Regions from separate parts of the Streptomyces sp. NPDC059499 genome, predicted to be linked through region 1. Evidence: riboswitches for the same ligand, from Rfam matches in the RefSeq annotation. Region 1 holds a riboswitch; each other region holds the start of a gene.
What was found. Region 1 has a riboswitch for S-adenosylmethionine ahead of ACFW9O_RS30805 (hypothetical protein). Riboswitches for the same ligand answer to the same signal wherever they lie in the genome.
Positions count from the first base shown of each region.

Region 2: linked by a shared signal. The riboswitch ahead of thrC (threonine synthase) and the one ahead of ACFW9O_RS30805 (hypothetical protein) in region 1 are both predicted to bind S-adenosylmethionine.
Region 3: linked by a shared signal. The riboswitch ahead of ACFW9O_RS16280 (aminotransferase class V-fold PLP-dependent enzyme) and the one ahead of ACFW9O_RS30805 (hypothetical protein) in region 1 are both predicted to bind S-adenosylmethionine.

Region 1 covers NZ_JBHYTT010000018.1:42,003-52,308, forward strand. Annotated here, with positions in the region: gene ACFW9O_RS30785 (pectinesterase family protein) at 1-162, opposite strand, end outside; gene ACFW9O_RS30790 (ATP-grasp domain-containing protein) at 278-1,069, opposite strand; gene ACFW9O_RS30795 (family 43 glycosylhydrolase) at 1,172-2,656, opposite strand; gene ACFW9O_RS30800 (arabinan endo-1,5-alpha-L-arabinosidase) at 2,638-3,621, opposite strand; gene ACFW9O_RS30805 (hypothetical protein) at 3,898-4,308, opposite strand; SAM riboswitch class IV at 4,358-4,468, opposite strand; gene ACFW9O_RS30810 (cytochrome P450) at 4,594-5,817, opposite strand; gene ACFW9O_RS30815 (cytochrome P450) at 5,814-7,103, opposite strand; tRNA gene ACFW9O_RS30820 (tRNA-Gln) at 7,406-7,478, opposite strand; gene ACFW9O_RS30825 (hypothetical protein) at 7,548-8,921, opposite strand; gene ACFW9O_RS30830 (YceI family protein) at 9,136-9,780, shown strand; partial or broken gene ACFW9O_RS30835 (AbfB domain-containing protein) at 9,891-10,106, shown strand.
Region 2 covers NZ_JBHYTT010000019.1:734-11,039, forward strand. Annotated here, with positions in the region: gene ACFW9O_RS31280 (glycosyl hydrolase family 28-related protein) at 1-1,413, opposite strand, end outside; gene ACFW9O_RS31285 (DinB family protein) at 1,607-2,116, opposite strand; gene groL (chaperonin GroEL) at 2,257-3,879, opposite strand; gene ACFW9O_RS31295 (cold-shock protein) at 4,190-4,396, opposite strand; gene ACFW9O_RS31300 (MoaD/ThiS family protein) at 4,876-5,151, opposite strand; gene thrC (threonine synthase) at 5,179-6,474, opposite strand; SAM riboswitch class I at 6,492-6,619, opposite strand; gene ACFW9O_RS31310 (glucosyl-3-phosphoglycerate synthase) at 6,773-7,723, shown strand; gene ACFW9O_RS31315 (trehalose-6-phosphate synthase) at 7,780-9,156, shown strand; gene otsB (trehalose-phosphatase) at 9,153-10,013, opposite strand; gene ACFW9O_RS31325 (DUF3263 domain-containing protein) at 10,105-10,306, opposite strand, start outside.
Region 3 covers NZ_JBHYTT010000006.1:66,481-76,786, forward strand. Annotated here, with positions in the region: gene ACFW9O_RS16250 (NlpC/P60 family protein) at 1-858, opposite strand, end outside; gene ACFW9O_RS16255 (NlpC/P60 family protein) at 1,095-2,120, opposite strand; gene ACFW9O_RS16260 (NYN domain-containing protein) at 2,412-3,773, opposite strand; gene ACFW9O_RS16265 (hypothetical protein) at 3,811-4,053, opposite strand; gene ACFW9O_RS16270 (rhomboid family intramembrane serine protease) at 4,215-4,967, shown strand; gene ACFW9O_RS16275 (Lrp/AsnC family transcriptional regulator) at 4,964-5,245, shown strand; gene ACFW9O_RS16280 (aminotransferase class V-fold PLP-dependent enzyme) at 5,327-6,703, opposite strand; SAM riboswitch class IV at 6,877-6,993, opposite strand; gene trpD (anthranilate phosphoribosyltransferase) at 7,078-8,142, opposite strand; gene ACFW9O_RS16290 (ubiquinol-cytochrome c reductase cytochrome b subunit) at 8,265-9,890, opposite strand; gene ACFW9O_RS16295 (Rieske 2Fe-2S domain-containing protein) at 9,887-10,306, opposite strand, start outside.

The DNA.
Region 1 (10,306 bases):
ACCGGTGCCGTCCTTGGCGACGGTGAGGGTGCTCGCCGCCGGGGTGCCCGACGCCGACCCGTGCGCCTGCACCGACACGACGGCCACGAGCGCCGCCGCTCCCGCCACCAGGGCGCGGCCCTGTCGGGGGGCGGCCGTGGTACGTCGTCGATTCGCTGCCATGGCCTGGTCCGTTCCGTCGGGAAGAGGTGGGGGTTCCTGCCGGTAGTCGCCACGACCGCCCGAAAGGTTGCCACGGCTCGTGGCCGGATTCCGGGCCGGGGGCCGGAGGCCCGTCTCACACGCTGCGGAACCGCAGGTCCCGTTCCCGGACCAGTCCTCGGGGCCCCGCGGCCCGCAGCACCACGTCGAGCGCACCGGCCGGATCGGCCGCGTACACATTGCTGAACCAGGCCATGTTGGCCTCGACCACGGCCCACCGCTCGGTGTCCCGGCTGCCGGCACCCCGCATCCGTCCGACGTCGACCACCACGCCGCTGGGCAACGTGACACCGCACGCGTCCGCCAGCCGCTCCGCGAAGTCCCGGATCCCGGTCTCCTCCGGGTGCCCTTCCAGGGGCGCGGCGTCCAGTCGGCCGAAGGTGGCGTACTGGGAGCCGGTCCGGACCTCTCCGTCGAGCAGGAAGAGCCTGAACTCCTGTGCCCAGGTCACCACTTCACTGACCTGGACCAGCGGGTCGCTCCCGGGTGAGGTCACCTGGAGCGCGCTGCCGTCCTCGTACACGGCGGCAGGGAAGCTCTTGTCGGTGGGCGGTTTCACGAAGACCGGACCCTTCTCGCTGCGGGCCTCCGACAGCTTGACGCGCCTGATCCTGCGTCCGGTGAAGGCGTACGGCAGAGCGTCCAGCCAGCCCTCGTCCGGTTCCAGGAGTGATATCCCCAGGGGCCCGGCGGCCTCCGCGGCGAAGTGCGGGCCACCGTAGTAGTGCGCGCGCCCGCTCCCCCGCAGCCGGTCCGGGATCCCGTCCCGGGGCAGGATCACGACCTCCGTACCGCGCTCGCGCGCCGCGTCCGCGAGGAGCCCTGCCGTGGTGGAACGGTGCGGGGCGAACGCCAGGAGAGGGACCATACGACCGCAGCCTAGAACCTCTCGTGACGAAGGACCCAGGGGTCCGGGTGGCGGCCCGGACCCCTGGGTCCTCCCCTCGTCCGGATCACGCGGCTCGGGGCCTCAGGCTGCCGGAGTGAGCTTCCACTGCTGGCAGTTGTTGTTCAGCCACGACCACTGCCGTACGTCCGCACCGTCGGCGGCCGAGCAGTCGGCCACGTCGGCGACCTTCCCGCTCGCCCGGTTGACGATGCGTACCCAGCCGCCGGCAGCCGTGGTGACGAGGCCGAAGCGCTGGCAGGTGTTGTTCAGCCACGACCACTGGCGCAGGTCGGCGCCGTCGGCTGCGGAGCAGTCCGCCGTGTCGAGCACCTTGCCCGAGGCGACGTTGACCAGGCGGCTCGTGTCGTCGCCCTGGTCCTCGATGCGCCATCTCTGCTGTGTGCCGCCGTTGCACGTCCACTGCTGGACGTTCGCTCCGTCGGCGGTCGACGAACCGTTCACGTCCAGGCACTTGCCGGTGGCCCTGTTGACCACCGTGTACGCGGTCGGCGTGGCCGCGCTCTCGCCGGAGGGCCCGGCCAGTGTCGTACCGAGGGCGACGGGCGTGCCGAGGTTCGGTGTCCCGTCGCTGTTCCACGTGAACTTCTGTGCCCGCGCCGTCCGCCCGTTGTCGCAGCCGTCGGACGCCGCGTCGTTGGCGTGGTAGACGATCCAGCTCTCCGTGCCGTCGGGTGAGGTGAAGAAGCCGTTGTGCCCTGGCCCGTACACTCCGGCGGCGTTGTTGCGCTGGAAGACCGGGGTGGACTTCTTCGTCCAGGAGGAGGCGGAGAGCGGGTTGGATCCGGTCAGGGTGAGCTGCCCGAGTTTGTAGTCGGGGGTCCAGCAGCCGCTGGCGGAGTAGACGATGAACGTCTTCCCGCCGCGCTGCAGCACCTCGGCGCCCTCGTTCACCGTGCCGCCCGACTTCTCCCAGTCGTACGTCGGCGTGGAGATCGTCGAGAACGAGCCGCTGAGCGTGTACGGGTTCGACATCGGCGCGATCACCAGGTTCTGCGTACCGCCGCCGCTCGCACTGCCCAGCAGGTACATCGAGCCGTTGAGCGTGAGCACGCTCGGGTCCAGCATCCAGGTGCTGCCGAGCTGGTTCCTGTACGTGTACGGGCCCATCGGGTCCGTACCCGCGCTCTGCAGCACGTGCACCCGCTGGGTGGGGTTGTAGTCGGCGATGTTCTGCCCGGCGACGAAGTAGAGGTACCAGCGGCCACCCGAGTAGTGCAGTTCGGGTGCCCAGATGTTGCAGCAGCGCGAGGCGGCGTCGCCCTGCCAGACCTGCACGCTCGGCGCGGTCGCGAGCCCGGCGAGGGTCGGCGACCTGCGCATGGTGATGACGTCGGTCCAACTCGTCGACACCAGGTAGTAGTTGCCGTCGTGGTACGAGATCCAGGGGTCGGCTCCCTTCTGCGCCTTGACGGGATTGGTGTACGGACGCCCCTCGGCGGCCTGTACGGAGGACGTCCCGGACGGCGCCGCCTGCGTGGAGGCCGGCTGCCCCAGCGCGAGGGCCAGCAGGAGGGCGCTCAGCAGGGTCAGTAGGCGACGGGCCATCCGCTGCTCCAGTTCAGTAGGTTGACGCCGAGCTTCGGGGTGCCGTTGTCCTGGCCGTCGTAGTAGTGGTAGACGAGCAGGTCGCCGTCGGAGTCGGCGAGGATCGACTGGCCGCCGGGGCCGATGTACCGGCCGTGGGACTCCATGACGGGGGTGCCGCCGTTGCTGCGCATGTTCACGCCGTTGCGGTCGTAGTAGGGCCCGGTGACACTCGTCGCCCGGCCCACCTTGATCTTGTACGTGGAACTGGTGCCCGCGCAGCAGGTGTCGTACGAGGCGAAGAGGTAGTAGTAGCCGTTGCGCTTCACGAGGGAGGGCGCCTCGACCGCCTTGGTACCGGTGGGGCGGGAGGCGAGCGAGCGGCGTGCGGTGTCTCCGGCGTACTGCTTGCCGGTCGACGGGTCGACGCGGATCATCTTGATCCCGGTCCACCAGGAGCCGAAGGACAGCCACCACTTGCCGTCGTCGTCCACGAAGAGGTTGGGGTCGATGGCGTTGTAGTCGCTCGACGAGTTCGAGGTGTAGACGATCCCGTAGTCGCTCCAGCTGCCCGCCAGGCCGGTGGTGGACGCCGCGAGGCCGATCGCCGACGTGTTCGACCCGAAGGACGAAACGGCGTAGTACATCAGGTACTTGCCGCCGCGGTAGGAGATATCAGGGGCCCACGGGTCCGATGCGGAGGAGTAGTTCTTCCACCAGCTCGGCTTCGTCGTGAAGGCGTTGCCCGACCGGCCGAAGGCGGTGCGGTCGGTGGAGGTGCGGAGCTGGAGGCCCTCGCCGGTGGAGTAGAGCAGGTACTGGCCGGACGTGCTCCGGATCATGGTGGGGTCGTGGACGACGATGTCGCCGTTGACGACACCGGGGTTGGGGTACGCGGACGCGCTCGTCGGCACGAGCGCCAGCAGGAGCGCGGCGGGCAGGGCGGCGAGGGTCCTTCGCGGAATTCTTGTCGGGATGCGGCTCATCAGGAGACCTTCTTCGGTCGTGTCGGGGTACCCGGCAGTCGTCACCGAGGGCCAGGAGGTTGCCATGCGCATGACATTGACGTGTTCGACGTGCCGAACGGCGCTCGTAACTCCGGACGAGCGGCCAGGACGGGACCGTAGAATCGAACACGTCTTGCGTCAACGGATTGAGCGCGCATTCGACGAAAACCCGGACTCTGTCCGGTATCACGAACGGACCGGCCCGCCCGAAAGGGGCGGTGCCGGCCGAACGCAACCGTTCCTGGGGCTGGTCGGCTACAGCCCGTAGGTGAAGTTCCCGCGGCCCGTGTGCTGGGGATCGGGTGCGGTCGTCCCGCACAGCGGTCCGCCCTCGGTCCCCACGTTCACGAGGCCGGTCGCCTCACCGCCGAGGCCGACGAAGCGCAGCGCGTGCCAGCGCGGCAGCCAGTACACGCGCCCGCGGTGGTCCGTGAGCAACTCCCGCAGATCGGCGGGAGCGTGCATCCACACCTCGGGCAGGCCGCCGGGGTGTTCGAAGGCCGCGCGAAGGACCAGCCAGCCGTCGTCGCGGACATCGCCCGCGGTCAGCAGGAGTTCCACGGCCTGGCCGGGTTCCTGTACGCACTTCTTGGCGTGGATCCAGTGCACGTGGTGGCCGGGCGCGTAGCGCGCGCAGGCGTCGTGGTGAATGAGGTGGGGAAGCATGGCTGTTGTCGCCTTCCGGGGTCCTGGACCCCGGGGGCCCGTCCCCGGTGGTCCGCTGTTCCCCGCACGGTGCCGCGCGGAGCGGGTCGTCACCCGGAGCACCCGCAGCGGAGCGGGGTGCCGTCCAGCGAGCCGGGGCTTTCCACTGGAACTCATGACCCGTCAAAAGCGTAACAGGAGCCGGGAGGACGTCGGGGCCGCCGGACCACCCCCCGCGTACGGGCGCGATGCCTCCCGCCCGTACGCGTCCCCGCCCTCGCGCATGCCCTCCTGATCCGACCCGCCTCAGCCGTGCAGCAGGACGGGGAAGGCCTCCATGTCGTTCTGCGTCATCACCGGCAGCTTGCGGATCTCGTCGTCCGGTATCGCGAGCTTGAGCGCGGGGAAGCGTGCGAAAAGGGCGGGGAGTGCGATGCCGGCCTCCACCCGTGACAGCGCGGCACCGGGGCAGATGTGGGGGCCGTGACCGAAGGTCATGTGCCGGATCGGTGTCGGACGGGTGATGTCGAAGGAGTCGGCGTCCTCGCCGTGGTGTTCGGCGTCGCGTCCGATGACCCGGTAGGAGATGACGACGCCCTCTCCCGCGGCGATCACCTGGTCGCCGACCTGGATGTCCTCGGTGGCGAAACGCATCAGCAGGTGCGTGGTGGGCGTGTCCCAGCGCAGCGTCTCCTCGACGACCGTCTCCCACGGGATCTCCCCGTCCAGCACCATCCGCAGCTGGTCGGGATGGGCGAGCAGTGCGCGTACGGCGTTGAGGATGAGCCCGATCGTGGTCTCGTGCCCGGCGGCCACCATGGCCTTGAGGTTGCCGACGACCTCCTCCTCGGTGAGGGGCTCGCCGCCCTCGTCGGCCAGGATCAGCGCACTGGTGAGGTCGTCGGTGGCCCGCGCCGTCTTCTCCCGTACGAGATCGGTGTAGAAGACGTCCAGCTCCCGCAGCAGCGCCAGACGCTCCTCCTGCGGGGTGAGCATGGAGAAGAAGGCCTTGTACTGCTTCGTCAGCATCGGGAACTGGTCCTCGTCCACCCCCATCAGCAGCCCGACGACCCGCATCGGCAGCGGCTGGGCGAAGACGGCCTTGAGGTCGACGACCCCGTCCTTGCCCTGCTCGGCGAGGGCGTCGAGGAGCTCCTCGGTGAACTTCTCGATGGCGGGGCGGACCGCCTCGAGCCGGCGCGGGGTGAGCGCCTGGGAGGTCTTCGTCCGCAGCCTCCTGTGCTCGCCGCCGTCGACCGTGAACATGGAGCGACCGGCATCGATCATTCCGATCAGGGGCCACGCGTGGGTGACCTCCCCGCTCCTCCACAGCCCCCAGGCGTCCAGGTCCTTCACCAGCCGCGGGTCGACGAGCAGTTGACGTGCCTCGGCGTGCCGCGTGACGGTCCACGCCGGGACCCCCAGCAGCTCGATGCGCGCGAGCGGCCCCGCCTGGCGCAGCTGCTCGGTCTCACCGTCGAGGTTCTGGACCATGGGGTCGATGACCACGGTCGCGTGAGGGCAGTTCACAGCAGATCTCCTGTCGTACGTACGGGAGCGAAGCGGACGGGGAGCGCGTTCATCCCGCGCAGGAAGGCGGACGGCCGCCGGACGAGGTCCTTCTCGGCGACGGCGAGTTCGAGATCGGGCAGCCGGTCGAGGAGGACCTCGATCCCGGTACGGGCGATGATCTCGGCAATCTCCTGCGCGGGGAAGGGGCAGCGGTACTCACCGTGGCTGAAGGCCAGGTGCGCGCTGTTGCTGCCGTGCCTCGTGGCACCGCCGGACCCCAGGTCCTGGCGTACGAGGGGGTCGGTGTTGGCCGCCCCCAGACCGAGCAGCAGCATGTCCCCGGCGCGGATCGTCCGTCCGCCGAGCTGGGTGTCGCGGACCGCCCAGCGGCCGGCGAGGATCTGGGTCGGGCTCTCCTCCCAGAGGACCTCGTTCATGGCGTCGCCGACGCTGCGCCGACCGCCGACGAGCGAGTCGGCGAACTGGTCCTCGGTGAGCATCAGCCGCAGGGAGTTGCTGATCCAGTCGGCCGTGGTCAGATGGCCGGCGGCGGTGATGGCCATGAGGTCGAGCGCGTACTCCTGATCGGTGAACGGCTCCGGGTTCGCGAGCATCCGGGAGGTGATGTCGTCCCCGGGCGCGTCCCGCTTGACCGCCACGAGCCGCTGCATGTGCTCGGCGAACCGCCCGTACGCCTCCTGCGCGCCGGGCCCCCCGTCGGCCAGGTCCTTCAGGACCCGGGCGATGTCCGCTCCTTCGGCGTCGGGGAAGCCGACGAGCCGGGCGAGGACGAGCAGGGGCAGCGGTTCGGCGAACTCGGCGACGAGGTCGGCCGTGCCCCGGCTGCAGATGTCGTCGATGAGGCGGTCGGCGAGCTGCTCGCAATGCCCCCGGATCTCGAACGGATCGGCGCTCTCGAGCGCGGGCACCACCATCTCGGCATGCCGCCGGTGTTCGGCGCCCGCGGTGAAGTAGATGGACGGCATCGGGCGGCCGACCATGGGGAGCAGCGGCCAGTCCTCGGGAATGTGCTCCCACTGGTTCCATAGCCCGACATCTCTCGGGAACAACTCGCCGTCACTGGTGACCTGGTGGAGCTCGCGGTACCCGACGACCAGCCAGGCCGGGAAGCCGCCGGGGAGCTCGACCGGCACGACGGGCCCGTACTCGTGCCGCATGGTCCGGTAGAGGGCCTGCGGTGCGGTGTGGAACTCCGGGCCGCTGAGCGGTACGGGGGCGGTGGCGGCGTGCGCGGGGCAGCCACCGCCGGATGCGGGCGCGGCGGACGGACGAGGGGTCGTCATCGTACGGACTCCTGGGAGACGGCTTCGCGCGTTGCGGCCATACGATCAACGCGGGACCACTATAAGGAGGTTGAGTGAAGCATCGGGCGCCAATCGCGCCGATTTCCGACCTTTAACGATCACGTCATACCCCGGCCGATTCGCGAATGATCGCAAACGGACAGATCACGCTCCGGGACGCCGGAGGCTGATTGCTGTTGCTGCGGCGCTCGATCACGGGCAATCGACGAGAGCGCTCCCGAGAGCCTCAACGGGCCTTTCCCGAGCCCAGTTTGAGCAGGTCGGGTGCGAGGTGAGAGCGGCGACGAGGGCAGGATTCGAACCTACGTCCACCCGGGATCAGAGCCGGGCGCTCCTCCGCAGAGCTTCCTCGCCGCCACGTCGATCATGGCCGGGGGCGCTGTTCCGGGCAACCGGTTTTACCCGAGGTCCTGGGGCCGTCGGTCACAGCCACTCTCTCGCCGCCGCACGCTTGCCCTTCCCGGAGAACACTCCGGCGGACCGGAGGGCACTGGCCATGAGCGGGTCCCGCACGGCAACGCCGTGGACCAGTTCGGGCGTCCGGCGGAAGGCGACTGCCTCGACCGTGGGCCTGGGGGCCGTCCAGGCGCCGGCGACCGGGTCCATCCGATGCCGCGCGCAGACCTCCTCGACCAGTGAGCGCGGGCATTCCCGCTCTCCCCGGAGCACTTCCCAGGGCAACGGCAGCTCTGCCCAGATGTAGGTGTCGGGGTGCAGCCCGCCGCCGCTCATGCGGTGCCAGTACGCCACATCGGCAGCCATCAGCCGGGGCACCTTGCCGGGGCAGACGCGATCCAGGATCTGGTCCTGGCCCAGCTCGGACAGGATCGCGAACCAGTGGGCCCGGGCCGCGTTCCACGCCTGTGCGGCCTGGTTCCACGTCGATGAGTCGTCGCCTCGGCGCACGATCATCGTGTCGCGCTCCAACGGATGCCGGTTCCAGGCGTCCTCCAGCAGTTCCGCGACCTGGCGCAGGAAGCCGTTCCACCGGACCAGCAGGTGGGTGATGTCCTCGTCGGACACCGCGCCCAGCACCTCCGACGTGGGGTGCACGTGCGCGACCGCAGACCAGCAGGTCCGCTCAGGATGCGCGCGCAGGCGCTGGAACAGTGCGTCGGCGACCTCGTCGTAGACCTGGCGCTGCCGGCCGTTGGTGAACACACTGCGCATGTAGCCCCGTGCCGTGAAGTACGCGATGAAGGCCGCCGTGTCCGGATCCGTGGCGAAGAGGGCGTACGGCAGTGCGTGGGCGAGTGCTCCCTTGCCCGTCATGGTCACCTCGCGGCGGCGTCGCTCGTGGATCAGCCGCGCCAGCTTCGCCTCCGTACGGCGCAGGAGACGGAAGCGCTTGTTGTACTGGCGCTTGGAGACCTCACCGAGACCGGCAGCAGCTCGCTCGGCCCGGTCGAGACGGTCCACGCCGAAGTCGTTCTGTCCGTACGCGCGACCTATGGAGTCGCCTGCACGCCGGATGACTTCCTCGATCCGGTCCGGATCGTCTCCCGCACTGTCCGGAAGCTCCGGCACATCCGCGAACAGGCATGCCACACGGGCGAGCTGTCGTTGCGCGCCGACCGGGCGGGCGAAGTCCTCCCGCATGGAGGTGTAGCCGTGCCAGAGGTTGCGCAACGAATGCTCGGCGGCCTTCGCGAGTGCCGCCTCCGTGGCCGCGTCGGGTTCGGTGCCCTGGGCCGCGTACAGATCCTGGATGAGCCGGGCCACATCCTCCGGGCGCCTGCGCCGTGTGAGCGAGGCATGCAGTTCACGGAGGAGTTCTTCGACTGTGGGCGACGGCATGGGCGTCACCTTGCCATTCCTCGGCCACGTACCCAACTGGATATCCGCAGGCCGCAACCCCGGATCCCCGGACCGGTGACGGGTACCAGCACGCCGTTCGCGCCGTACCGATGGCGCCGACCGGAACTCCACCCTGTGAAAGTCTGCTCATGAATGGTCGGGTTTCCCCATCCGGCCTTGCGGGTGCTGCTTACCCCCGAGTAACAAGATGATCATGAACCTCTTCAGCCGCAGTTCCACCCTCCGACGCACAGCGGCACCGACCGCCCCGGTGGCCTCCACGCCCCCCACAGCTGCGGTGGTGCCGGATCCGGCCCTGGCGGCTCTCACAGGAGAGTGGATGATCGACCCCGCGCACAGCAGGATCGGGTTCTCCGTGCGGCACGCCATGGTGACGACGGTGCGCGGCTCCTTCGCGGAGTACGAGAGCCGCCTCTACTTCGACGGCCGGAACCCGGCTCGTTCCAGGGCCCAGATCGCACTGGCCACCGCGAGCGTCGACACGGGCGTGGAGCAGCGCGACGCCCATCTGATCGGCCGTGACTTCCTGGACGCCGCGAAGCACCCGCGTATCACCTTCACCAGCACCGCCGTGCAGATGACGAGCAAGGAGGTCTACCGCATGACCGGCGACCTCGCCATCAGGGGAATCGCCCGCCCGGTGGTCCTGGACCTCACCTACATCGGCTACGTGACCGACCCGTTCGGGTACGAACGCGTCGGCTTCGACGGCACCACCACCATCAACCGTTCCGACTGGGGCCTGACGTACAACGCGAGGCTGGCCGAGGGCGGCGCCATGGTGAGCGAGAGGCTCCGCCTCCAGTTCGACATCGCCGCTATCCGGGCCACGGGCTGACCCCTGAACGTCGCTCCGGGACCCAAGGCTCCGAATTCGCTTTGGCACCAACGGCGTACACGCCGCCCGCCTGACGTCGACCACCGGCCGAGCCGCACCGAGGAAGCCCCTTGCACGCTTCGACGACGTCTCGATCCGTACCGCCGTTTGCCCGCCTGGCGGCCCCTCGGCCGCGCCACTGGAGTCGGTCAAACGTCCCCGGACACTACCTGCGGCAGCAGGACGCGGAGGTCTGGATCGGCGCGCGCACCGACGACACCGCCTATCGCGCCGTCGCAACGTCGCGACGCGTACCCGGACTCTCCGACCGGTCCCTGGCGTCCTTCGAGTCCTGCCGGCCGGCCGGGAGCCACCGTCCGACCCTGGTGACCTGGTTGGCCCGGCCGAGTCATGTACGGCCGGACCCACCCTTCGGGCCCGTACTTCGGCCGCCCTTGTCACCACATCAGCGCTCGTCACGCACGGCGGATATCCCGTCCGAGGGTGCGTCCACCGCCCCTGAGGCCCATTCCGCAGAGGGGAGTTG
Region 2 (10,306 bases), on a different contig from region 1:
ACCGCCGTATATCGCGATGCCGTTGGCGAGGACCGGGCTCTGGACGGTGTTGCGGGCGAAGGTGTTTCCGGTGTTGGCGCTCTTCTCCGACCACATCGCGAGGCCGTCGTCGCCGGAGTTGCGTACGAAGGTGTGGGCGACCGTCGAGCCCGTCACCCCGCCGTGGAAGTTGATGGCGTCGGCGATCTGGTCGACGATGACGTTGTTCGTGATCCTCAGGTTCGACATCGGGCCGTCGAACCACATGCCGACCTTGGTGTGGCGGATGTGCAGCCCGTCGATGGTGGAGTCGCTCATCGCGCCGCCGATGCCGTTCACCTGGTCGGTGTCGACGCGTTCGCGCACGTCGCCCTCGATGGCGAAGCCGGACAGATGGACGTTGCGGCTGCCGCCCTCGGCCGCGTCCTTGCCGTAGAAGCCGACCCCCGTGTGGACGGAGCCGTCGGCGGCCGGGGTGTCGAGGGCGATCTCGCGGCCCTTGATCTTCGTGTACCAGCTGCCGGCCCCCTTGACCGTGACGTCGTCGACGATGATGTGGCGGTTGACCTGGTACGTGCCCGGCGGGATGTACACGGGGAGGTTCTTGCGCTTGGCGTGGGCGATGGCCCGGTCTATTGCTCCCGCCGAATCCCGCCGCCCGAACGGATCGGCCCCGAAGGCCAGCACGTTCGCGGCCCGGAGCTCGACGTGCGGGAGGCCCACGAGCTCGGAGTCGAGTACGTCGATGACGGTCCACGCGGCACGGCTGCCGGCCGGGACCGTGAGCCGTACGGTGTCCCCCGCGCCGTACTTCCTGCCCAGCAGCAGGCGCTGCTCGTCGTAGAAGTGGTTCGGGCGGAACGGCTTGGTGATCGTCGGAGAGGGAGTCGTCCCGCTGGGGACACAGGCGCATTCGGTGATCCACCAGTCCGGATGGAGCAGCCCGGCGTCGGGGTCGTTGGTGAACGGGTACTGGTTGTAGAGCCAGGCGTACTGCGAGGTCAGCGTCATCGTGGAGCGCTTCTTGCCGTTCACGGCGACATCGAGCGGTGCGGTGATGCCGCCCCCGCCCGGCGCGTCCGGAATGCTGTAGCGCACGGTGATCGCGTCGGCGGCGCCCGGCAGTGTGAACTCGACGTGCTCGCCCGGGGTAAGCCTGACCGCCTTACGGCCGGAGGCCTCGGCGGGCAGCGTGTACGCGGTGCGGTCGGGGCCGATGACCGTGCCGTTCGTGGCGGCGTTCTCCGCCTCCTGCTCGGCGAAGGGGACCTCGGCACCGCGGCCGGCGACCAGCGCCGGATCGAGGGCGGCACGCGTCACCACGGGCGCGGGGGCCCGTTCCCCCTCCGCACCCGTGGCCGCGGGGGCGCCGCTCAGGGCGCCCAGTCCGACAACGGCGGCGGTCAACGCGGCGACCGTGATGTTCCGTGACATCGCATGCCCGTTTCTCTCGGAAGGTGGGGCGACAGTAGGGCGCGCCACACCACCACCACAAGAGTTCTGCCAGAACCTTTCTGATCGATGACGAATACATGCAGAGTCACGTCATGTTTTTGCGTTCACTGTTCGTGCGCAGAGCAGCCGGTCCGGAGCCCGCACCACGGAGCCCGTGCGACCACGACGGAGCTCAGGCCCCCACGGTGCCGTCGACGCCCTCCCGCAGGAAGTCCGCGTGGCCGTTGTGGCGGCCGTACTCCAGGAGCACGTGCACCATGACCATCCGCAGGGACACCTCCTTCTCCCAGCGCGGCTGGAGGCCCAGCACGTCCAGGGACTCGGCCTCCCTCTCGATCCGGCGCGAGTTCTCCACCTCGGCCTCCCAGGCGCCGAAGGCCTCCTTCCTGGTCGAGGCACTCGCGTCGTACGCCGCCTGGAAGTCGATCCGGTCGGACCAGACCATGGGCGCCCCGTTGTCCTCGAACACACGGCGGAACCAGGCCCGTTCCACCTCGGCCATGTGCCGCACCAGTCCGAGCAGCGAGAGCGTGGACGGGGGCATCGACTGCCGCCGCAGCTCCTCGTCGTCCAGCCCTTCGCACTTCATGGCCAGGGTCGCTCGGTGGTAGTCGAGAAAGGCGCGCAGGGTCTCGCGCTCGTCGCCGGAACTCGGCGGCCCGGTACGGGAGTCGGTGGTCATCCTTGTGCGCTCCTCAGGGATGGCTGCAGGGGCCGTCAGTATCCGGTACCGACGCGGGGACACGACGACGCCGGCCCCCGGGAGAAATCCCGGGGGCCGGCGTCGTACGGGTACTGCGTGGAGCTGCTGATCCCAGGGGATCAGAAGTCCATGTCACCGCCCGGCATGCCGCCCGGAGCAGCCGCAGAGGCCTTCTCCGGCTTGTCGGCGATGACGGCCTCGGTGGTGAGGAAGAGCGCGGCGATGGACGCGGCGTTCTGCAGAGCGGAGCGCGTGACCTTCGCCGGGTCGATGATGCCCTCGGCGATCATGTCGACGTACTCGCCGGTCGCGGCGTTGAGGCCGTGACCGATCGGAAGGTTGCGCACCTTCTCGACGATGACGCCACCCTCGAGACCACCGTTGACGGCGATCTGCTTGAGCGGGGCCTCCAGCGCGAGCTTGACGGCGTTGGCACCGGTGGCCTCGTCACCCGTCAGGTCGAGCTTCTCGAAGACGGCCGTGGCCTGCAGCAGCGCGACGCCACCACCGGCGACGATGCCCTCCTCGACGGCGGCCTTGGCGTTGCGCACCGCGTCCTCGATGCGGTGCTTGCGCTCCTTGAGCTCCACCTCGGTCGCGGCGCCGGCCTTGATGACGGCCACGCCGCCGGCCAGCTTCGCGAGGCGCTCCTGGAGCTTCTCGCGGTCGTAGTCCGAGTCGGAGTTCTCGATCTCGGCACGGATCTGCTTGACGCGGCCCTGGACCTGGTCGCTGTCACCCGCTCCGTCGACGATCGTGGTCTCGTCCTTGGTGATGACGACCTTGCGGGCCTTGCCGAGCAGGTCGACGCCGGCGCTCTCGAGCTTGAGGCCGACCTCCTCGGAGATGACGGTGCCACCGGTGAGGATGGCGATGTCGCCGAGCATGGCCTTGCGGCGGTCACCGAAGCCCGGAGCCTTGACGGCGACGGACTTGAAGGTGCCACGGATCTTGTTGACGACCAGGGTCGACAGGGCCTCGCCCTCGACGTCCTCCGCGATGATCAGCAGCGGCTTGCCCGACTGCATGACCTTCTCGAGCAGCGGAAGGAGGTCCTTCACGTTGCTGATCTTGGAGTTGACGATCAGGATGTACGGGTCGTCGAACGACGTCTCCATACGCTCCATGTCGGTCGCGAAGTACGCCGAGATGTAGCCCTTGTCGAAGCGCATACCCTCCGTGAGCTCGAGCTCCAGACCGAAGGTCTGGGACTCCTCGACGGTGATGACGCCTTCCTTGCCGACCTTGTCCATCGCCTCGGCGATCTTGGCGCCGATCTCGGTGTCGGCAGCGGAGATGGAGGCCGTCGAAGCGATCTGCTCCTTGGTCTCCACGTCCTTCGCCTGCTCCAGCAGAGCGGCGGAGACGGCCTCGACGGCCTTCTCGATGCCACGCTTGAGAGCCATCGGGTTGGCACCCGCGGCGACGTTGCGCAGGCCCTCGCGGACGAGCGCCTGGGCGAGAACGGTTGCGGTGGTCGTACCGTCGCCGGCGACGTCGTCCGTCTTCTTGGCGACCTCCTTGACCAGCTCCGCACCGATCTTCTCGTACGGGTCCTCGAGCTCGATCTCCTTGGCGATGGAAACACCATCGTTGGTGATCGTGGGCGCGCCCCACTTCTTCTCGAGGACGACGTTTCGGCCCTTGGGGCCGAGGGTGACCTTGACGGCGTCGGCGAGCTGGTTCATCCCGCGCTCGAGACCGCGCCGTGCCTCCTCGTCGAACGCGATGATCTTGGCCATGTGAAGTGGTCCTCCCGGACAGGGGTGGATTTCTCCGGACCGAGAGGCGCCCGCGACGGACGGCCAGCGTGCTCAGCGGTTCCTTGCCCCGTGAGCCTGCGGGCCTCACCGGCCCGGTCCAAGTTTCTGTCACTCTCACCTGGAGAGTGCTAACGCCAATGATTAGCACTCGACCCCTGCGAGTGCAAGCGTCCCCCTCCAGATGTGGACAACCGCCGGGGGCTCGCGGGACGCACGCAGGGCCCGTACCCCTCTTCGGAGGTACGGGCCCTGCGTGTGTGAGTAGTGTCGTTGGCCGACCGCGCCGAGCTCAGCCGACGGCGAGCTTGACCATGTCCGCCTGCGGCCCCTTCTGGCCCTGCGAGATTTCGAATTCAACTCGCTGACCCTCTTCGAGGGTGCGGTACCCGTCCATCTGGATCGCGCTGTAGTGGACGAAAACATCCGCACCACCGTCGACCGCGATGAAGCCGTACCCCTTCTCCGCGTTGAACCACTTGACGGTGCCCTGAGCCATGCCTAACTCCCCTATTACTGGCCCTTGCACAGGACCGCACTTCGCGGGCCCGGGTCAGAACTCACCCTCCGACAGGAGAGGGTGGCGTGCGCCGGAACGCGTCGACCGCGGCCGAATGTATCTGCCCAACTGCCCTCTGCAACAGGGCAATCGGACGAGAATTCTGGGCACAGCTGAACGCCCGGATAGGTGCAACTCACAAGATTCCAGGGCAAGTCGGGCCTGACAAAGGCCACTTATGGCGCAAGGAGTTCACGTACTTTGGCTGCTTCTTATCGCGACCGGGCGCATTCTCATATGCGGGCGGCACAGGCAGCGGAGGGGACTTCCCCAACTGTACCGCGCTCAACCATGCAGAATTGCCCCCTCCGCTTCTCTTGCGGAGGGGGCAACGGTGTTCACGCTGTGAAGTCGTACAGGAGGCTCGGCCTCCGGCAACGGTGCCCGGCGGCCGGCCTCCGGGCACGGTGCTCGGCGGGTCAGCCTCCGGCGACGGCCGGGATGATCGAGATGCCGGCGCCGTCCGGGGTCGCGGTCTGCAGGCCGCCCTCGAAGCGCACGTCGTCGTCGTTGACGTACACGTTCACGAAGCGGCGCAGCTTGCCCTGGTCGTCCAGGACGCGGGCCGCGATGCCCGGGTGGTTGTTCTCCAGGGACTCGATGACCTCGGAGAGGATCGTGCCCTCGGCCGGGACCTCGGCCTGACCGCCCGTGTAGGTGCGGAGGATGGTGGGGATACGGACCTTGACGCTCATGGGGTGCCTTCCTTCGGTCTCGGGTGGTCAGCTGGCGGCGAGGCCCGCGTCGCGGAACGCGTCCAGGCTCGGCCGGATCGTGGCCGACAGGCCGGTCGTCGGGGCGACGGCGTCCAGCGTCTTCAGGCCGTCACCGGTGTTCAGGATGACGGTGGTCAGCGTCGGGTCCAGCAGACCGGCGTCGATCAGCTTCTTCGTCACACCGACCGTCACACCGCCCGCGGTCTCCGCGAAGATGCCCTCGGTGCGGGCCAGCAGCTTGATCGCGTCGACGACCTGCTCGTCGTTGACGTCCTCGACGGCACCGCCGGTGCGCCGGGCGATGTCCAGGACGTACGGGCCGTCGGCCGGGTTGCCGATCGCGAGGGACTTGGCGATCGTGTTCGGCTTCTGCGGCCGTACGACGTCGTGCCCGGCCTTGAAGGCGGTGGAGACCGGGGAGCAGCCCTCGGCCTGGGCACCGAAGATCTTGTACGGCCTGTCCTCGACCAGGCCGAGCTTGATCAGCTCCTGCAGGCCCTTGTCGATCTTCGTGAGCTGCGACCCGGACGCGATCGGGATGACGATCTGGTCGGGCAGCTGCCAGCCGAGCTGCTCGCAGATCTCGTACGCCAGGGTCTTGGAGCCCTCGCCGTAGTACGGGCGGAGGTTGACGTTGACGAAGCCCCAGCCCTCACCGAGCGGGTCGCCGATGAGCTCCGAGCAGAAGCGGTTGACGTCGTCGTAGTTGCCCTCGATGCCGACCAGTTCGCCGCCGTACACCGCGGCCATGACGATCTTGCCCTGCTCCAGGTCGTGCGGGATGAACACGCACGAGCGGAAGCCGGCGCGGGCCGCCGCGGCGCCCACCGCACCCGCGAGGTTGCCGGTGGAGGAGCAGGACAGGGTGGTGAATCCGAAGGCGCGGGCGGCCTCGACGGCGATCGCGACGACACGGTCCTTGAAGGAGTGCGTCGGGTTGCCGGAGTCGTCCTTGACGTACAGACCGCCGGTGACGCCCAGCTCACGGGCGAGGTTGTCGGCCTTGACCAGCTTCGTGAAGCCGGGGTTGATGTTGGGCTTGCTCGCGACATCGGCCGGAACGGGCAGCAGCGGCGCATAGCGCCAGATGTTGTCGGGGCCTTCGGCAATGCGCTTCTTGAGCTCTTCCGGGGAGCCGCTCGGCAGGTCGTACGCCACTTCGAGCGGCCCGAAACAGGACGCACAGGCGAAAATGGGACCGAGCTCGAAACGCTCGCCGCATTCGCGGCAGGAAAGTGCTGCGGCGGAACCGAGGTCCACGGCAGAAGAATCGGTGTTCGCTGCAACTGTCTGAACAGACATGATGGCGGAGCCCTTTCTCCTCATCTTCCTTGCGGCGTATTTCGCCACAAGACGGAATTGGCACCTTCCCCACCGTGACCTTGCGGTCGGCAGGGGGGTTGCCGGGACTTCAACGGGCCGTTCCCTCAGTCCCTCTGGATGAGCGCTATGGCACCGGACCATCGATCCGGGCATTTATTCGCGGACCGACCCCGACATGCGAGGGTCATCCGCGTTGTTCAAGACTGTAACCGAAGCCCTGGACGATTGAGATAGTCGTCCGAACCGCGAGATGGATCACATACAGGGAGTATCGACCGTGCTGGAAGAGGTGGAACGCTGGCTGACCAGGCGTTCCTGGTCGGCCGACGACCGCCCGCTCGACCGCCTCACGGCCGCGCGCGCGAGGGATCCGCGCCGCGCCCGGGTGAGCGTCGTCCTGCCCGCCCTGAACGAGGAGGAGACGGTCGGAGCGATCGTCGAGGAGATCCGGCGCGAGCTGATGGAGAAGGTCCGGCTCGTCGACGAGCTGGTGGTGATCGACTCCGGTTCCACCGACGCCACCGCCGAAGTGGCCCGCCGGGCGGGTGCCAGGGTGGTGCACCGGGACGCGATACTCCCCCGGATACCGGCCGTACCCGGCAAGGGCGAGGTGCTGTGGCGGTCACTGCTGGTGACCAGCGGTGAGATCGTCTGCTTCATCGACGCCGACCTCAAGGACTTCTCCGCGGACTTCGTCTCCGGGATCGTCGGCCCCCTGCTGACGGACCCCGAGGTCCAGTTCGTCAAGGCCATGTACGACCGCCCCCTGGGAGAAGCCGCAGGCCAGGGCGGTCGGGTCACCGAACTGGTGGCACGCCCGCTGCTCAACCTGCACTGGCCTCAGCTGGCCGGCTTCGTCCAGCCGCTGGGCGGCGAGTACGCCGTACGCCGCTCCCTGCTCGAACGGCTCCCCTTCCCCGTCGGTTACGGGGTGGAGCTGGGCCTGCTCGTCGACGCCCTGCACACCGTGGGCCTGGACGCGCTGGCGCAGGTGGACGTCGGCGTGCGCAAGCACCGCCACCAGGACGGCCAGGCGCTCGGCCGCATGGCGGCGGCGATCTACCGCACCGCTCAGCTGCGGCTCTCCCGGGGGCATCTGGTGCGGCCCGTGCTCACCCAGTTCGAGCGGGGCGAGAGCGGCTTCGTACCGCGCACCCATGCGGTGGACACCGAGGAGCGGCCGCCGATGCGGGAGATCACGGAGTACGCGTCCCGCCACGCGGCGTGACGTTTCGCGGTTGGCTTCGCGTTTGGCGGCTTCCCGAACGGGCTAGGTTCGGGTACATGGTCTCCGAGCACTCTGCCCAGGTCCTCGTCGCGTCCAATCGCGGCCCCGTGTCCTATGCGCTGCGCGAGGACGGCACGCTCGACTCGAAGCGCGGCGGGGGCGGCCTCGTCTCCGGTCTGAGCGCCGTCGAGGACAAGCTGTGGGTGTGCGCGGCCCTGAGCGACGGCGACCGCGAGTCGGTCCGGCGAGGCCTGTCGGAGCCCGGCGTCCGCATGCTCGACATCGACGCCGGAGTCCACGACGACGCGTACAACGGCATCGCCAACTCGGTGCTCTGGTTCGTCCACCACATGATTTACCAGACACCGCTGGAGCCGGTGTTCGACGCGGAGTTCCGTCGGCAGTGGGCGTCGTTCGAGGCGTACAACCGCGCCTTCGCCGAGGCCCTCGCCGAGGAGGCGGGCGTGGGCGCGGTGGTCCTGGTCCAGGACTACCACCTGTCGCTGGTGCCCGGCATGCTCCGCGAGCTGCGCCCCGATCTGCGGATCGGCCACTTCTCGCACACCCCGTGGGCCCCCGTCGACTACTTCCGGCTGCTGCCCGACGACATCGGTGAGCAGTTGCTGCGCGGCATCCTGGGTGCCGACCGGGCCGCGTTCCTGACCCGCCGCTGGGCGGACGCGTTCATCAGCTGCTGCACGGAGGTCCTGGGCGGCACCGGCCGCACCCGGATCGGGGTGCATGGGCTGGGCGCCGACGCGGACTTCCTGCGCCGCCGCTCCCACGAGGCGGACGTGGACGAGCGGATGGAGACGCTTCGGGAGCAGGTGGGCGCCGGCAGGCGGACGATCGTGCGGGTGGACCGCACCGAGCTCTCCAAGAACATCGTCCGGGGGCTGCACGCCTACCGCGCCCTGCTGGAGGAGCGCCCCGAATGGCGCGAGCGGGTGGTGCACGTGGCGTTCGCGTACCCCTCCAGGCAGGACCTCGCGGTGTACCGCGACTACACGGCCGAGGTTCAGCGCGTCGCCGACGCGATCAACGCGGAGTACGCCACGGAGGGCTGGACCCCGGTCATCCTCCACGTCGACGACGACTTCGCCCGCTCGCTCGCGGCGTACCGGCTGGCGGACGTGGCACTGGTCAACCCGATCCGCGACGGCATGAACCTCGTCGCGAAGGAGGTCCCGGTCGTCTCCGACAACGGCTGCGCGCTGGTGCTTTCGCGGGAGGCGGGAGCCTACGAGGAGCTCGGCGAGGACGCCGTCGTGGTCAACCCGTACGACGTGTCGGCCACGGCGGCGGCGCTGCACGAGGCGCTGACGATGGAGGACGACGAGCGCAGCGCCCGCACGAAGCGGCTGGCCGCCGCGGCGACCGCGCTGCCGCCGCAGCAGTGGTTCCTGGACCAGCTGGACGCCCTGCGGGGTTAGAGCTTCCCGATGCGCCGGGCCAGGGATTCCAACAGGCCCACCACGGCCGCCGGGCCCGGCAGCAGCAGGTCGGCACGCTCGGCGAGTTCGGGAACCTCCGTGCCGCTGCAGACCAGGAGGCCCGGGGTGCCGTCCGGCCCCTCGGCGCGGAGCTTCTCGACGGCTGCGTACGCGGCGAGGTCGCCCAGGTCGTCCCCGGCGTACAGGACGGACCCGGCGCCGGCCTCCCGTACGTACTCCGCGAGTGCCACTCCCTTGTCCATGCCCGGCGGGCGCAACTCAAGGACGAGGCGGCCCGGTTCGACGATCAGCCCGTGCCGGGCGGCCAGGTGCCCGAGGGGTTCGCGCAGGGACTCGAAGGCCGCCTGCGGGTCGTCGGCCCGCCTCGTGTGTACGGCGACGGCCTGTCCCTTCTCCTCGATCCAGGTGCCGTGCCAGGCACCCACCTCGTGCAGGACGCCGTGGAGTTCGGCGCGGACGGCGGCGACGCCGGGGTGCGGGGCGGGGGCGTGCACGGTACCGGTGACGGCGTCCCAGCGTTCCGCGCCGTAGTGCCCGAGGACGACGAGGTGATCGAGGCCGGGCACCCCGGCGAAGCCGCCGTACCGGACCGCGACGCCCGCGGGGCGTCCGGTGATCACGGCGACGGAGGCGACCTGCGGCGCGAGCGCGGCGAGTGCGGGTACGGCCCCGGGATGGGCCCGCGACTGCTCCGGGTCGGGCACGATGTCGGCGAGGGTGCCGTCGAAATCGAGCGCGATCACGGCGCGGTCGGGGCGCGCGAGGAGCGCGGCGAGGCCTTCACGGCCGGCCTGGGTGGACGGGGTCGGCAGAGGTTGGTCCGGGTTGCTGCCCATGCTCCGAGCGTATCGGTGACGGGGCGCCCGTGGTGGGGGCACGATCAACCCGGTCCGGCGGCGAGGACATCCGTCCGGCGGTGCCGGGGGCTCAGCGCCGCCCGCGTCTCGCGTCCCGCACCCTCCGCAGCCGGTTCACCGTCACCGGGTCCTCGGCGAGCGCGCGGCGGTCGTCGATCAGGGCGTTGAGGAGCTGGTAGTAGCGGACCGGCGAGATGCCGAGCTGCTCCCGGATCGCCCGTTCCTTCGCACCGGGTCCGGCCCAGGAGCGCCGCTCCAGGGCCAGCACCGCA
Region 3 (10,306 bases), on a different contig from region 1:
CGGCACCATGCGGCCCGCGTTCCGCTGGGCCTGGGAGGTCCGCGGCAGGCTGACCCCCGCCTGGGCGTACGCCCACTGCATCAGCCCGGAGCAGTCGAACGCGGACGGACCGTCGGCGCCCCACACGTACGGGCTGCCGAGTGCCTGCCGGGCCGCCATGAGAGCCGCCAGCGCGCGTGGGGAGGCGGCACCGGGAGGAGGGAGCGCCTCGTGCCCGGCGGACCGCGAAGCGCGGCCGAGGCTCTCGCGGTCCTCGGCGGGCAGTGAGTGCAGGAGCTGCCGGGCCCGGGCCAGCTTGCCCTCGACGGTGCGCTTGTGCCGGGTGACGGCCGCCCGGTTGCGCTCCAGCCCGGCGAGGGCTCCGGTGGCCTCGGCACGGGTCTGGGCGATCCTGCGCTGAGCCTGCCGGAGCTTGTGCAGCAGCACGGCCCTGCGGTCTCCCAGCCGGTCCAGGGCGGCGGCCCGGTCCAGGAAGGTGTCCGGGTCCGAGGAGAGCAGCAGCGCGAGCGAGGGGTCGATGCCGCCCGAGCGGTACTCCGCACCCGCCATGGAGCCGAGGGCGGTCCGCATCCGGTTGATGCCCTCCTGGGCACGGGCCGCCGCGTCCTGGGCCCTGTCCACCTGGCCGCGCAGCAGGTCGACGTTCTCCCGGGCCTTGTTGAACTGCTCGGTGGCGCGCTCGGCCTCCCCGTACAGCTGGTCGACCCTGGCCTTCGTGCTCTCCCGGGTGTCCTGCGGTTCCGCGCCCGCCGGGGCTGCGCCGAGGGTGGCCGCCGCGGTGGCCGCGGCGGCCGACAGGACGGTGGCCCGGATGCCCCGGGTGGGGCCGGGCCGGGTGGGACGGCGATGCGACACCACAGGAAGCCGCACTCCCTTCCGCTGTACGCAGATGTGCGCAGCCCCTGCCGCCCTGGAGGGCGGACCGACGACCGGGAGCTGCACGGCAGCGCAGACAGTAACCGGACGGCTACGGAGCGACCAAAGGCCACGCCCGGGCGCGGGAAGGGGACAAACAGCGCCGCCCCGCCGGTGACCTGTCGGTCTCCGGCGGGGCGGGGCTCAGCGAAGGGTGCGGCGATTCGCCCGTTCGGGCGTCAGATCCGCACGCCGAACTGGAAGGTGCCCATGTAGTCCATCGACTCGTAGCGGACCACGGTGCCCGGCTTCGGGGCGTGCAGGATCTGGTTGTTGCCCGCGTACAGGCCCACGTGCGAGGTGTTGTTGAAGAAGACCAGGTCGCCCGGCTTCAGGGCGCTGCGGCCGATCCGGACACCGTCGTTGATCTGGGTGTACGTGGTGCGGGTGATCTGGACGCCGGCCTGGGCGTAGGCCCACTGGGTCAGACCCGAGCAGTCGAACGAGTTCGGGCCGGTGCCGCCGGAGACGTACGGCTTGCCCTGCTGCGTGGCGGCGGCCCTGAGGGCGGCGCCACCGAGAGCCGATGCGGGGACCTCGTTGCCGAGGTTGACGCGCTCACCGGCGGCGCGGCTGGCGCGCTGGTCGTCCGCGGCCATCTTGGCCCGCTCGGCGGCGGTGAGGGTGTTCAGGAGCTTCTGGGCGTCGGCGAGCTTGCCCTGGAACTTCTTCTTGTTCTCACCCAGGGTCTTGCGGACGTCGGCGAGGTCGCCGAGCTTCGCCTGCGCCTCCTTGCGCTGCTGCGCGAGGGTGCGCTGCTTGGACTGGATCTTCTGCAGCGACTCGGTCTGCTTGGCGGTCAGCTGGTCGAGCGCCGAGGCCTGGTCGAGGAAGGTGTCCGGGTCCGAGGCCAGGAAGAGCTGGACGGACGGGTCGATGCCACCGGAGCGGTACTGCGCGGTGGCGAGCGAACCGAGCTCACCACGCATGGTGTTGAGCTCGTCCTGGCCGCGCGCGACCTTGTCCTGGATCGCGTCGACCTGCTTCTTGAGCTTGTCCTGCTGCTCCTTGGCCCCGTTGTACTTCTCGGTGGCGGCCTCGGCCTCGTGGTAGAGCTTGTCGACCTTCGCCTTGACCTCGTTCTTGGTCGGCTTGGGATCGGCGTGCGCAGCCTGGGAAGTCAGGGCCACGGCCGCAGCGGCGGTCGCGGTGAGCACGGTCACGCGGGTGCGGCTCGGCTGCTTGGGACGACGGTGGGACGCCACGAAGGCGAGCTCCTTCTTCCTCGAGCCGCCTACCGGGCTGTGGGGGACTGAATCCCCGGCTCCGTGCACGTCACGGACTCGGCGGTTCCTTCGCTGTCACCCCTGGTGGGTGATCAACCGTGCGAAGGTTCGAGGCCTGACCCTAGTGACCATCCTGTGATCAGTTCAAATCCTCACAGGAAAAATCTCGTCACACCAGGCACTTCTTTACTTTCATCACACCGCGTGTAGTGGCGACTTGACGGTACGTTCCCAAAATTCCGACAAGCCGCACATGCCACACATGACGAACTAGACGCGTGAAAGGCGCTTCAGGAGCAATGCGGACGCGACGGGCCGAGCGCCCGCCTTCGCCACCCCGTCGGCCACTTCGCGGTCGGTGGACACCACCACGACGGGTCTGCCCGGCGGTTCCGCGCGGGCCAGCTGCCTGATCAGCTCGTCGGCCGTCACCCCCGCCTTGCTGAACAGCACACGCACCCCACGCGGCGGCGCGAGCAGGACGGGTGCGGCCAGTTCGGCCCCGTCGAAGACACAGGTCATCTCGGCGCCCGTCTGCGCGGCGAGGACCGAGAGGCCGCCCAGGAGCCGCAACCGCTGCTTCTCCAGCGGCATCTGCGGATAGCCGGTCTTCGTGACGTTGTAGCCGTCCACGATCAGATGCGCCTGCGGCAGCGCGAGCAGCTGGTCGAGCAGCGCCGGATCCGTCTCCGAAAGGGCCCTGGCCGCAATGTCCTTCGGTGACATGCGGCCCGGCTCCACCGCCTCGACACTGTCGGCCGGGCGGATCGAGGAGGGCGGCAGCGCGAGTTCACGGCGGAGCCCCTGAGCCGCGTCGAGCACGGTGTCCAGGAGCAGCCGCAGCCGCATGTCCTCGACGGAACGCCCTTCCCTGGCCGCCCTGCGGCTCGCCTCGACAGAGGTCTCCGCCTCGGCCAGGCGCGCCTTCAGGCGCCGGGACTCGCTCTCAGCAGCGGACACCTGGGCGGCCGCCTCGGCCCGCACGGTGTCCGTCTCGGCGCTGCCCCTGCGCAGGGCCGCCTCGCCGCGCTTCACCTCGCTCAGGGCGCTGCGCAGCTTGCGCTGCAGGGATTCCGCTTCCTTGCGGGCCGCGTCCAGTTCCGAACGCAGCCGCTCGGTCTCGCTCCTGGTGTGGCTGCGGGCGTGGGCGAGCTCCTCGCGCAGCCTCTCCAGCTCGCGCCGGGTCTCCTCGTCCACCCGCTCGGCGTCGGCTCGCTGGACCTCTTCGCCCGCCGCGGCCACCAGTTTGACCCAGCCGGCCGGCCGCAGCACGTACGCCGCCGCGGCCACATCGACCGGATCGGCGGCGGCGGGCGGCGCGCCGGACTCCAGCGCCGCGGCCAGCTCCGGCTGGCCCTGGCCGATCCGCTCACCGATGCGCCGGCGGAAGACCGGATCGCTCTCGAGGGCGGCCGCCATCGCGTTGCCCGCGAACTTGGCGCGCCTGGTCGGGGTGAAGCGGGCGTACTGCCTGAGCTGTGGGGGAAGTTCGCCGACGGTCAGGCCGCCGAAGGCGTCGGAGACGAGCGCCACGACCTTGCGGCGCACGCCTTCGGGCAGCGGACGGTCGAGCGACTCCGCGGCGCCGTCGGCCGCGTCGGCCGGTCCGGCGCCGCCTGTCGGCTGCTCCACCATCCATCACCCCAATATGTCTGTCCGCACAGCCCCGTCAGGAGTCGGCACCCGGTCGGTCGACCAGCTCGATCTGGTCCACCGCGTTGCACCAACGACAGCGCACGGACTCGATGGTCTCACTGACCACCTCCCGCTCCTCGACACTCGACTCCCCGGCCAGGTCGAGGTGGACGTACTCCACGACCTTGGAGGAGCGCGTCACATCGAAGCGGGTGAGGTTGCCGCAGAGCGTGCAGCGCCAGCGGGTCCCGTCGGTGGGCGTGGGAACCGTCGTCATCGTTGCGTCCTCTTTCGTCGAGTCTCGTACTGCCCAGGTCTTCGATCTCGCGGTGCGCCGTCGAACTGCGATGTCCTGCGGTAACCCTACGGCCTCGCGTTTACCCATCGGCACGGCGAGGCGATCTGTCACGTTCTCCGCCGGTGCGTCATGCTCTGTACGTGATCGATTGGCGGGATGCCGGGTGGCGGGAGCGGGCCAGAGAGTTCGGGGCCGCGGCCTCGGCGGGCGGCGCACCGGTCACCTACGGCCTCATCGCGGCCTGTTCCGCCGTGTTCCTGATCAGCCCGCTCTCCGGGTTCAATCCGGCCTACGGCACGGCGGACGCCCTGCTCGCCGCGCAGGCCGGGTACTTCGAGCGGTGGGGGGTGATCCCCAGCGAACTCCTGGACGGTTCCGCGCACGCCGCCCTCACCCCGCTGACCGCCCTCTTCGTGCACGGGAGCTGGCTGCACCTGCTGGGCAACATGCTGTTCCTGTACGTGTTCGGGGCGATGGCCGAGGAGCGCATGGGCCGGGCCGAGTTCGTCTTCTTCTATGTCTGCTGCGGCTATCTGGCCCTGGTCGTCTACGCGGTCGCGCACTCCGGCTCCGACCAGACCCTGGTGGGCGCGTCGGGGGCGATCTCGGCGGTGCTCGGCGCGTTCCTCTACCTCTTCCCCCGGGCCCGGGTCACCAGTCTCTTCCCGTTCCTCTTCTTCCTGCCGCTGCGCTTCCCCGCCTGGATCGTGCTCGTCTTCTGGTTCGCGCTGCAGTGGCTGGCCGCGCAGGGCGCGGGCAGCGGCCCCGGCGTCGCCTACCTCGCCCATGTCGCGGGCTTCGCGGCCGGGTTCCTCTACGCCTGGGGGCGCTACCGGGGTGGGGCTAGAGTGAAGTCTCCAGCCACGGCCACCGAGGGAGAAAGCCAGCCGTGATCACCGCGATCGTGCTCATCAAAACCAGCGTGGACCGGATCCCCGAGATCGCCGAGGCCGTCGCCGCGCTGGACAGCGTCAGCGAAGTCTTCTCGGTCACCGGTACGTACGACCTGATCGCCATGGTCCGGGTGGCCAAGCACGACGATCTGGCGGATGTCATTCCCGGCCGGATCAGCAAGATCCCCGGCGTCGAGGGCACCGACACGCACGTGGCGTTCCGCACGTACTCGCAGCACGACCTCGAGGCGGCCTTCGCCATCGGTCTCGACGCGTAGGACGACCGGACACGGCGTACGGCTTCGGCCGGGGACGGGGCCATCGCCTCCCGTCCCCGGCCGAAGCCGTACCCGGCCGGGTCAGACCTGCGCAGCGCCCCTGTCCGGGACGCAGCGCCCGTCCTCGGTGCGGTAGGTCCACCGGGCACCCGCGCCCACCAGCTCCCGGACCGCGCCCAGGAACCGCTCGATGTGCTCGTCCGGCGTACCGGCCCCGAAGCTCACCCGGATGGCGTTGAGGGACCGCTCGCCCGGCTCGGCCTCCGGGGCGCCGCACTCGCCCGGGTCCTGCGGCTCGCTGCCCAGCAGGGTCCGTACGAGCGGGTGGGCGCAGAACAGGCCGTCGCGGACCCCGATGCCGTACTCCGCGGAGAGCGCCGCGGCGAAGTGCGAGCTGTTCCAGCCCTCGACCACGAAGGAGATGACGCCGACCCTCGGGGCGTCGTCGCCGAACAGGGAGAGCACCTTGACCGCGGGGACCTCGGCCAGGCCTTCACGGACCCGGGTGACGAGCTGCTGCTCACGCGCGACGAGCTGGTCGAACCCGGCCTCGGTCAGGGCCTTGCAGGCAGCGGCGATGGAGTAGACGCCGATCACGTTGGGCGATCCGGCCTCGTGCCGGGCGGCCGTGGTGTGCCACTCCACGTCGACGCCGCCGTCGGCGCGCCGGGCGACCTTCCGGGAGGCGCCGCCGCCCGCGAGGTACGGCTCCGCGTCCCGCAGCCAGTCGGCCCGGCCCGCGAGGACGCCCGAGCCGAACGGCGCGTACAGCTTGTGCCCGGAGAAGGCGACCCAGTCGACGTCCAGTTCCGCGATGTCCACGGGGTGATGGGGTGCCAGCTGTGCGGCGTCGAGGACGATCCGGGCACCGTGCGCGTGGGCGGCGGCGGCCAGTTCCTGCACCGGCCACAGTTCACCGGTGACGTTCGACGCGCCCGTCACACAGACCAGCGCGGGGCCGTAGGGGTCGCGGCCGGCCAGCGCGCGCTCCAGCGTCACGACGGCCTCGGCCGGGGTACGGGGGGCGTCGAGGTAGGTCACGCGGGCGTCGCGCCAGGGCAGCAGCGAGGCGTGGTGCTCGGTCTCGAACACGAACACCTGGCAGTCCGCGGGGAGTGCGGCGGCCAGCAGGTTGAGGGAGTCCGTCGTCGAGCGGGTGAAGACCACCTGGTCCTCGGCACGGCAGCCGAGGAACTCCGCGACGGTGACGCGGCTGCTCTCGAAGAGGTCCGTGGAGAGCTGCGAGAGGTAGCCGGCGCCGCGGTGCACGCTGCCGTAGTACGGGGCGTAGGCGGCCACGTCGTCCCACACGCGCTGCAGGGCCGGGGCGCTCGCCGCGTAGTCGAGGGCGGCATAGGTGACTTCGCCGCCCGTAACCAGAGGAACAGTGACATCGGCTCCCAGAACCGGCAGCGGGGCACAAATGGTCTGGTCGGCGGCAGCGGTGGAGACAGACATGGCGAACTCCCGTAACAGGCAGGCGAAATCCCGACGCCGGCAGATACGCGGCAGCGCGGGAAAAGAAGAAGAGGGTGCGCGGAAGAGGGCGTTGAGCCCTATCGCATTCGCTTGCTCACAAGAGGCTCCCTGGGGACCAGGACCCCGGGGGTTGGCATTCACAGATGCCTAGGGGCCCGCGCTTGCCACAGACCTCGCTGCCTGCGGCCTGGTCTTCACCCGGGGCACCCCGCCACGGACGGAGGGTTGCCGGACAGCGAGCCGGGGCTTATTCGCTGTCACTCATGACCTGCGCAGCATCTTGCCATACCTGACCACATGCGCAAGGGCGCAGTCCGCGATCCGGACTGCGCCCCGTTCCACACGGCCCTGCCTCAGGCGTTGCTGGCGGCCACCCAGCGCTCCAGCGCCCGCTTGGCGGCACCCGAGTCGATCGATTCCGCGGCCTTCGCGATCCCGGCCGCGATCTGCTCGTTCAGCGTGCCCTCGCCCGGGTGGAGCGCGACCAGCGCGGCAGCGGAGTTGAGGAGCACCGCGTCGCGTACGGGGCCTGTCTCCCCGTCCAGCATCCGCCGGGCGACGTCCGCGTTGTACGAGGCGTCGGCGCCGCGCAGCGCCGAGACCGGCACCAGGTCCAGGCCGACGTCCCGCGGGTCGAACGCCTCTTCGCGCACGGCGCCGTCCCGGACGATCCAGACCCGGGAGGTCGCCGTGGTGGTCAGCTCGTCGAGGCCGTCGTCGCCCCGGAAGACCAGCGCCGAACTCCCCCGGTCGGCGAGCACGCCCGCGACGATCGGCGCCATCTTGAGGTCGGCGACGCCGACGGCCTGGGAGCGGACCCGGGCCGGATTGGTGAGCGGGCCCAGGATGTTGAAGGTGGTCGGCGTGCCGAGCTCCTTGCGGGCCCTCGCCGCGTGCCGCAGGGCGGGGTGGAACTTCACCGCGAAGCAGAAGGTGATGCCCGCTTCCTCGGCGACCCGGACGACGCCCTGCGGGGTCAGCTCGAGGTTGACGCCGAGCTTCTCGAGCACGTCGGAGGCCCCGCTCGCCGAGGAGGAGGCGCGGTTGCCGTGCTTGACGACCTTGGCGCCGGTCCCGGCGACGACGATCGCCGACATGGTGGAGATGTTGACCGTCTTGGCCAGGTCGCCGCCGGTGCCCACGATGTCGACCGTGCGGCCGGGCACCTGGATCGTGTGGGCGTGCTCGTACATGGTGCGTACGAGTCCGGTGACCTCGTCGACGGTCTCGCCCTTGGCACGCAGCGCGATCACGAAGCCGGCGATCTGCACGTCGGTGGCCTCGCCGCTCATGATGCGGTCCATCGCCCAGGCGGTGTCCTCGGCCGTCAGGCTCTCGCCGCGCAGGAGGGGCATCAGCACGCCGGGCCAGGAACGGTCCGCCACGCTGTCGCCGCCGTCCGGGGTCACAACGTTCATGGTCCGCTCCTGGGGTCCACAGCCGATAGAAGAATCCCCCCACCCTATCCAGCCCCGGAGACAGCGAAGAGCCCCGTCCATCGAATGGACGGGGCTCCTGCTGTGGCGATCAGCTCAGGTGATCAGTGGTGGCCGTGGCCGCTGGTGATCTCCTTGTACTCCTCGGCGGAGGGCTTGGCGATCTGGCTCTGCTCGCCGTAGTAGCTCTTGCTGAGCTTGGCCCGCAGCTTCTGCAGCGCCGAAGGCTTGCGCTCGACACCGTTCTCGTCGACCGTCGGGCCGATCTCGATCGGCTTGTACTGCTCGTGCGCGGTGAGCGTGTGCAGCTGGCCCTGGCTGAGCGGCTCGTGGATCTCGACGAACTCACCGTGCGGCAGGCGCTTGATGGTGCCGGACTCGCGTCCGTGCAGCACCTTGTCCCTGTCGCGGCGCTGGAGGCCGAGGCAGATCCGCTTCGTCACGATGAACGCGATGACCGGGCCCACGAAGATGAAGATCCGGACGAACCACGAGATGGCGTTCAGCGACAGGTGGAAGTGCGTGGCCCACAGGTCGTTTCCACCACCGATGAAGACGATGACGTACTCGGTGATCCATGCGACACCGAAGGCCGTACGGGTCGGGGCGTTGCGCGGACGGTCCAGGATGTGGTGCTCGCGCTTGTCCCCGGTGACCCAGGACTCGATGAAGGGGTAGACCGCGATCGCCGCCAGCACGAGGCCGAAGGCCGTCAGCGGGATGAACACACCCAGGACGAGCGTGTGGCCCCACAGGTTGATCTCCCAGCCCGGCATCACTCGGATCAGACCCTCGGCGAAGCCCATGTACCAGTCGGGCTGGGCGCCGGTGGACACCTGGTCCGGGCGGTACGGGCCGAGGGCCCAGATCGGGTTGATCGAGGCGATGCCCGCGATGACGGTGATGACACCGAAGACGAGGAAGAAGAACCCTCCGGCCTTCGCCATGTACACCGGCAGCAGGGGCATGCCGACGACGTTCTTGTTGGTCTTGCCGGGACCCGCGAACTGCGTGTGCTTGTGGTAGAAGACCAGGATCAGGTGGGCCACGACCAGACCGAGCATGATGCCCGGCAGCAGCAGGATGTGGATCGAGTAGAACCGGGCCACGAAGTCGCCGCCGGGGAACTCCCCGCCGAACAGGAACATCGAGAGGTACGTACCGACGATCGGCGTCGCCAGGATGGCGCCCTGGGTGAAGCGGACACCCGTACCGGAGAGCAGGTCGTCCGGGAGCGAGTAGCCGGTGAACCCGGTGAACATGCCCAGGACGAACAGCAGGAAGCCGAACATCCAGTTGATCTCACGGGGCTTGCGGAACGCACCCGTGAAGAAGACGCGCATCATGTGCACGAACATGCCGGCCAGGAAGATCAGCGCGGCCCAGTGGTGGATCTGCCGAACGAGCAGACCACCGCGGACGTCGAAGCTGATGTCCAGCGTCGAGGCGTAGGCCTCGGACATCCGGATGCCCTGCATCGGCTCGTACGAGCCGTGGTACACGACCTCGTTCATGCTCGGGTGGAAGAACAGCGTCAGGTACACACCCGTGAGGATGATGATGATGAAGCTGTAGAGGCAGATCTCACCGAGCATGAAGGACCAGTGGTCCGGGAAGATCTTGCGCATGTTGGCCTTGGCCAGGCCGTAGATGCCCAGCCGGCCGTCTGCCCAGTCGGCTACCCGCTCACCGGCGGGCGCCTTGCGCTTTGAATCCGTCGCAGTACTCATCCGCGCTCCCAGAAGGCAGGACCGACGGGCTCTTCGAAGTCGCCGAGCGCCTCGAGGTTGCCCTCGCTGTTCACACCGATCCGCAGCTGCGGGAGGGCGTGACCGGCCGGACCGAAGATGACGCGGGCGCCGTCGGAGAGGTCGAAGGTGGACTGGTGGCACGGGCAGAGCACGTGGTGCGTCTGCTGCTCGTACAGGCTGATCGGGCAGCCGACGTGGGTACAGATCTTGGAGAAGGCCACGATTCCCTCGTGGGCCCACTCACGCTCACGCTTGTCCTTGATGTTGTCCGGCTCGATGCGGATGATCATCAGGGCAGCCTTGGCGATCTGCGTCTGGAAGTCGTGCGCGTCCTCCTCCAGGCCCTCGGGCATGGCGAAGGTCAGCGAACCGACGACGACGTCCTCGGGACGAAG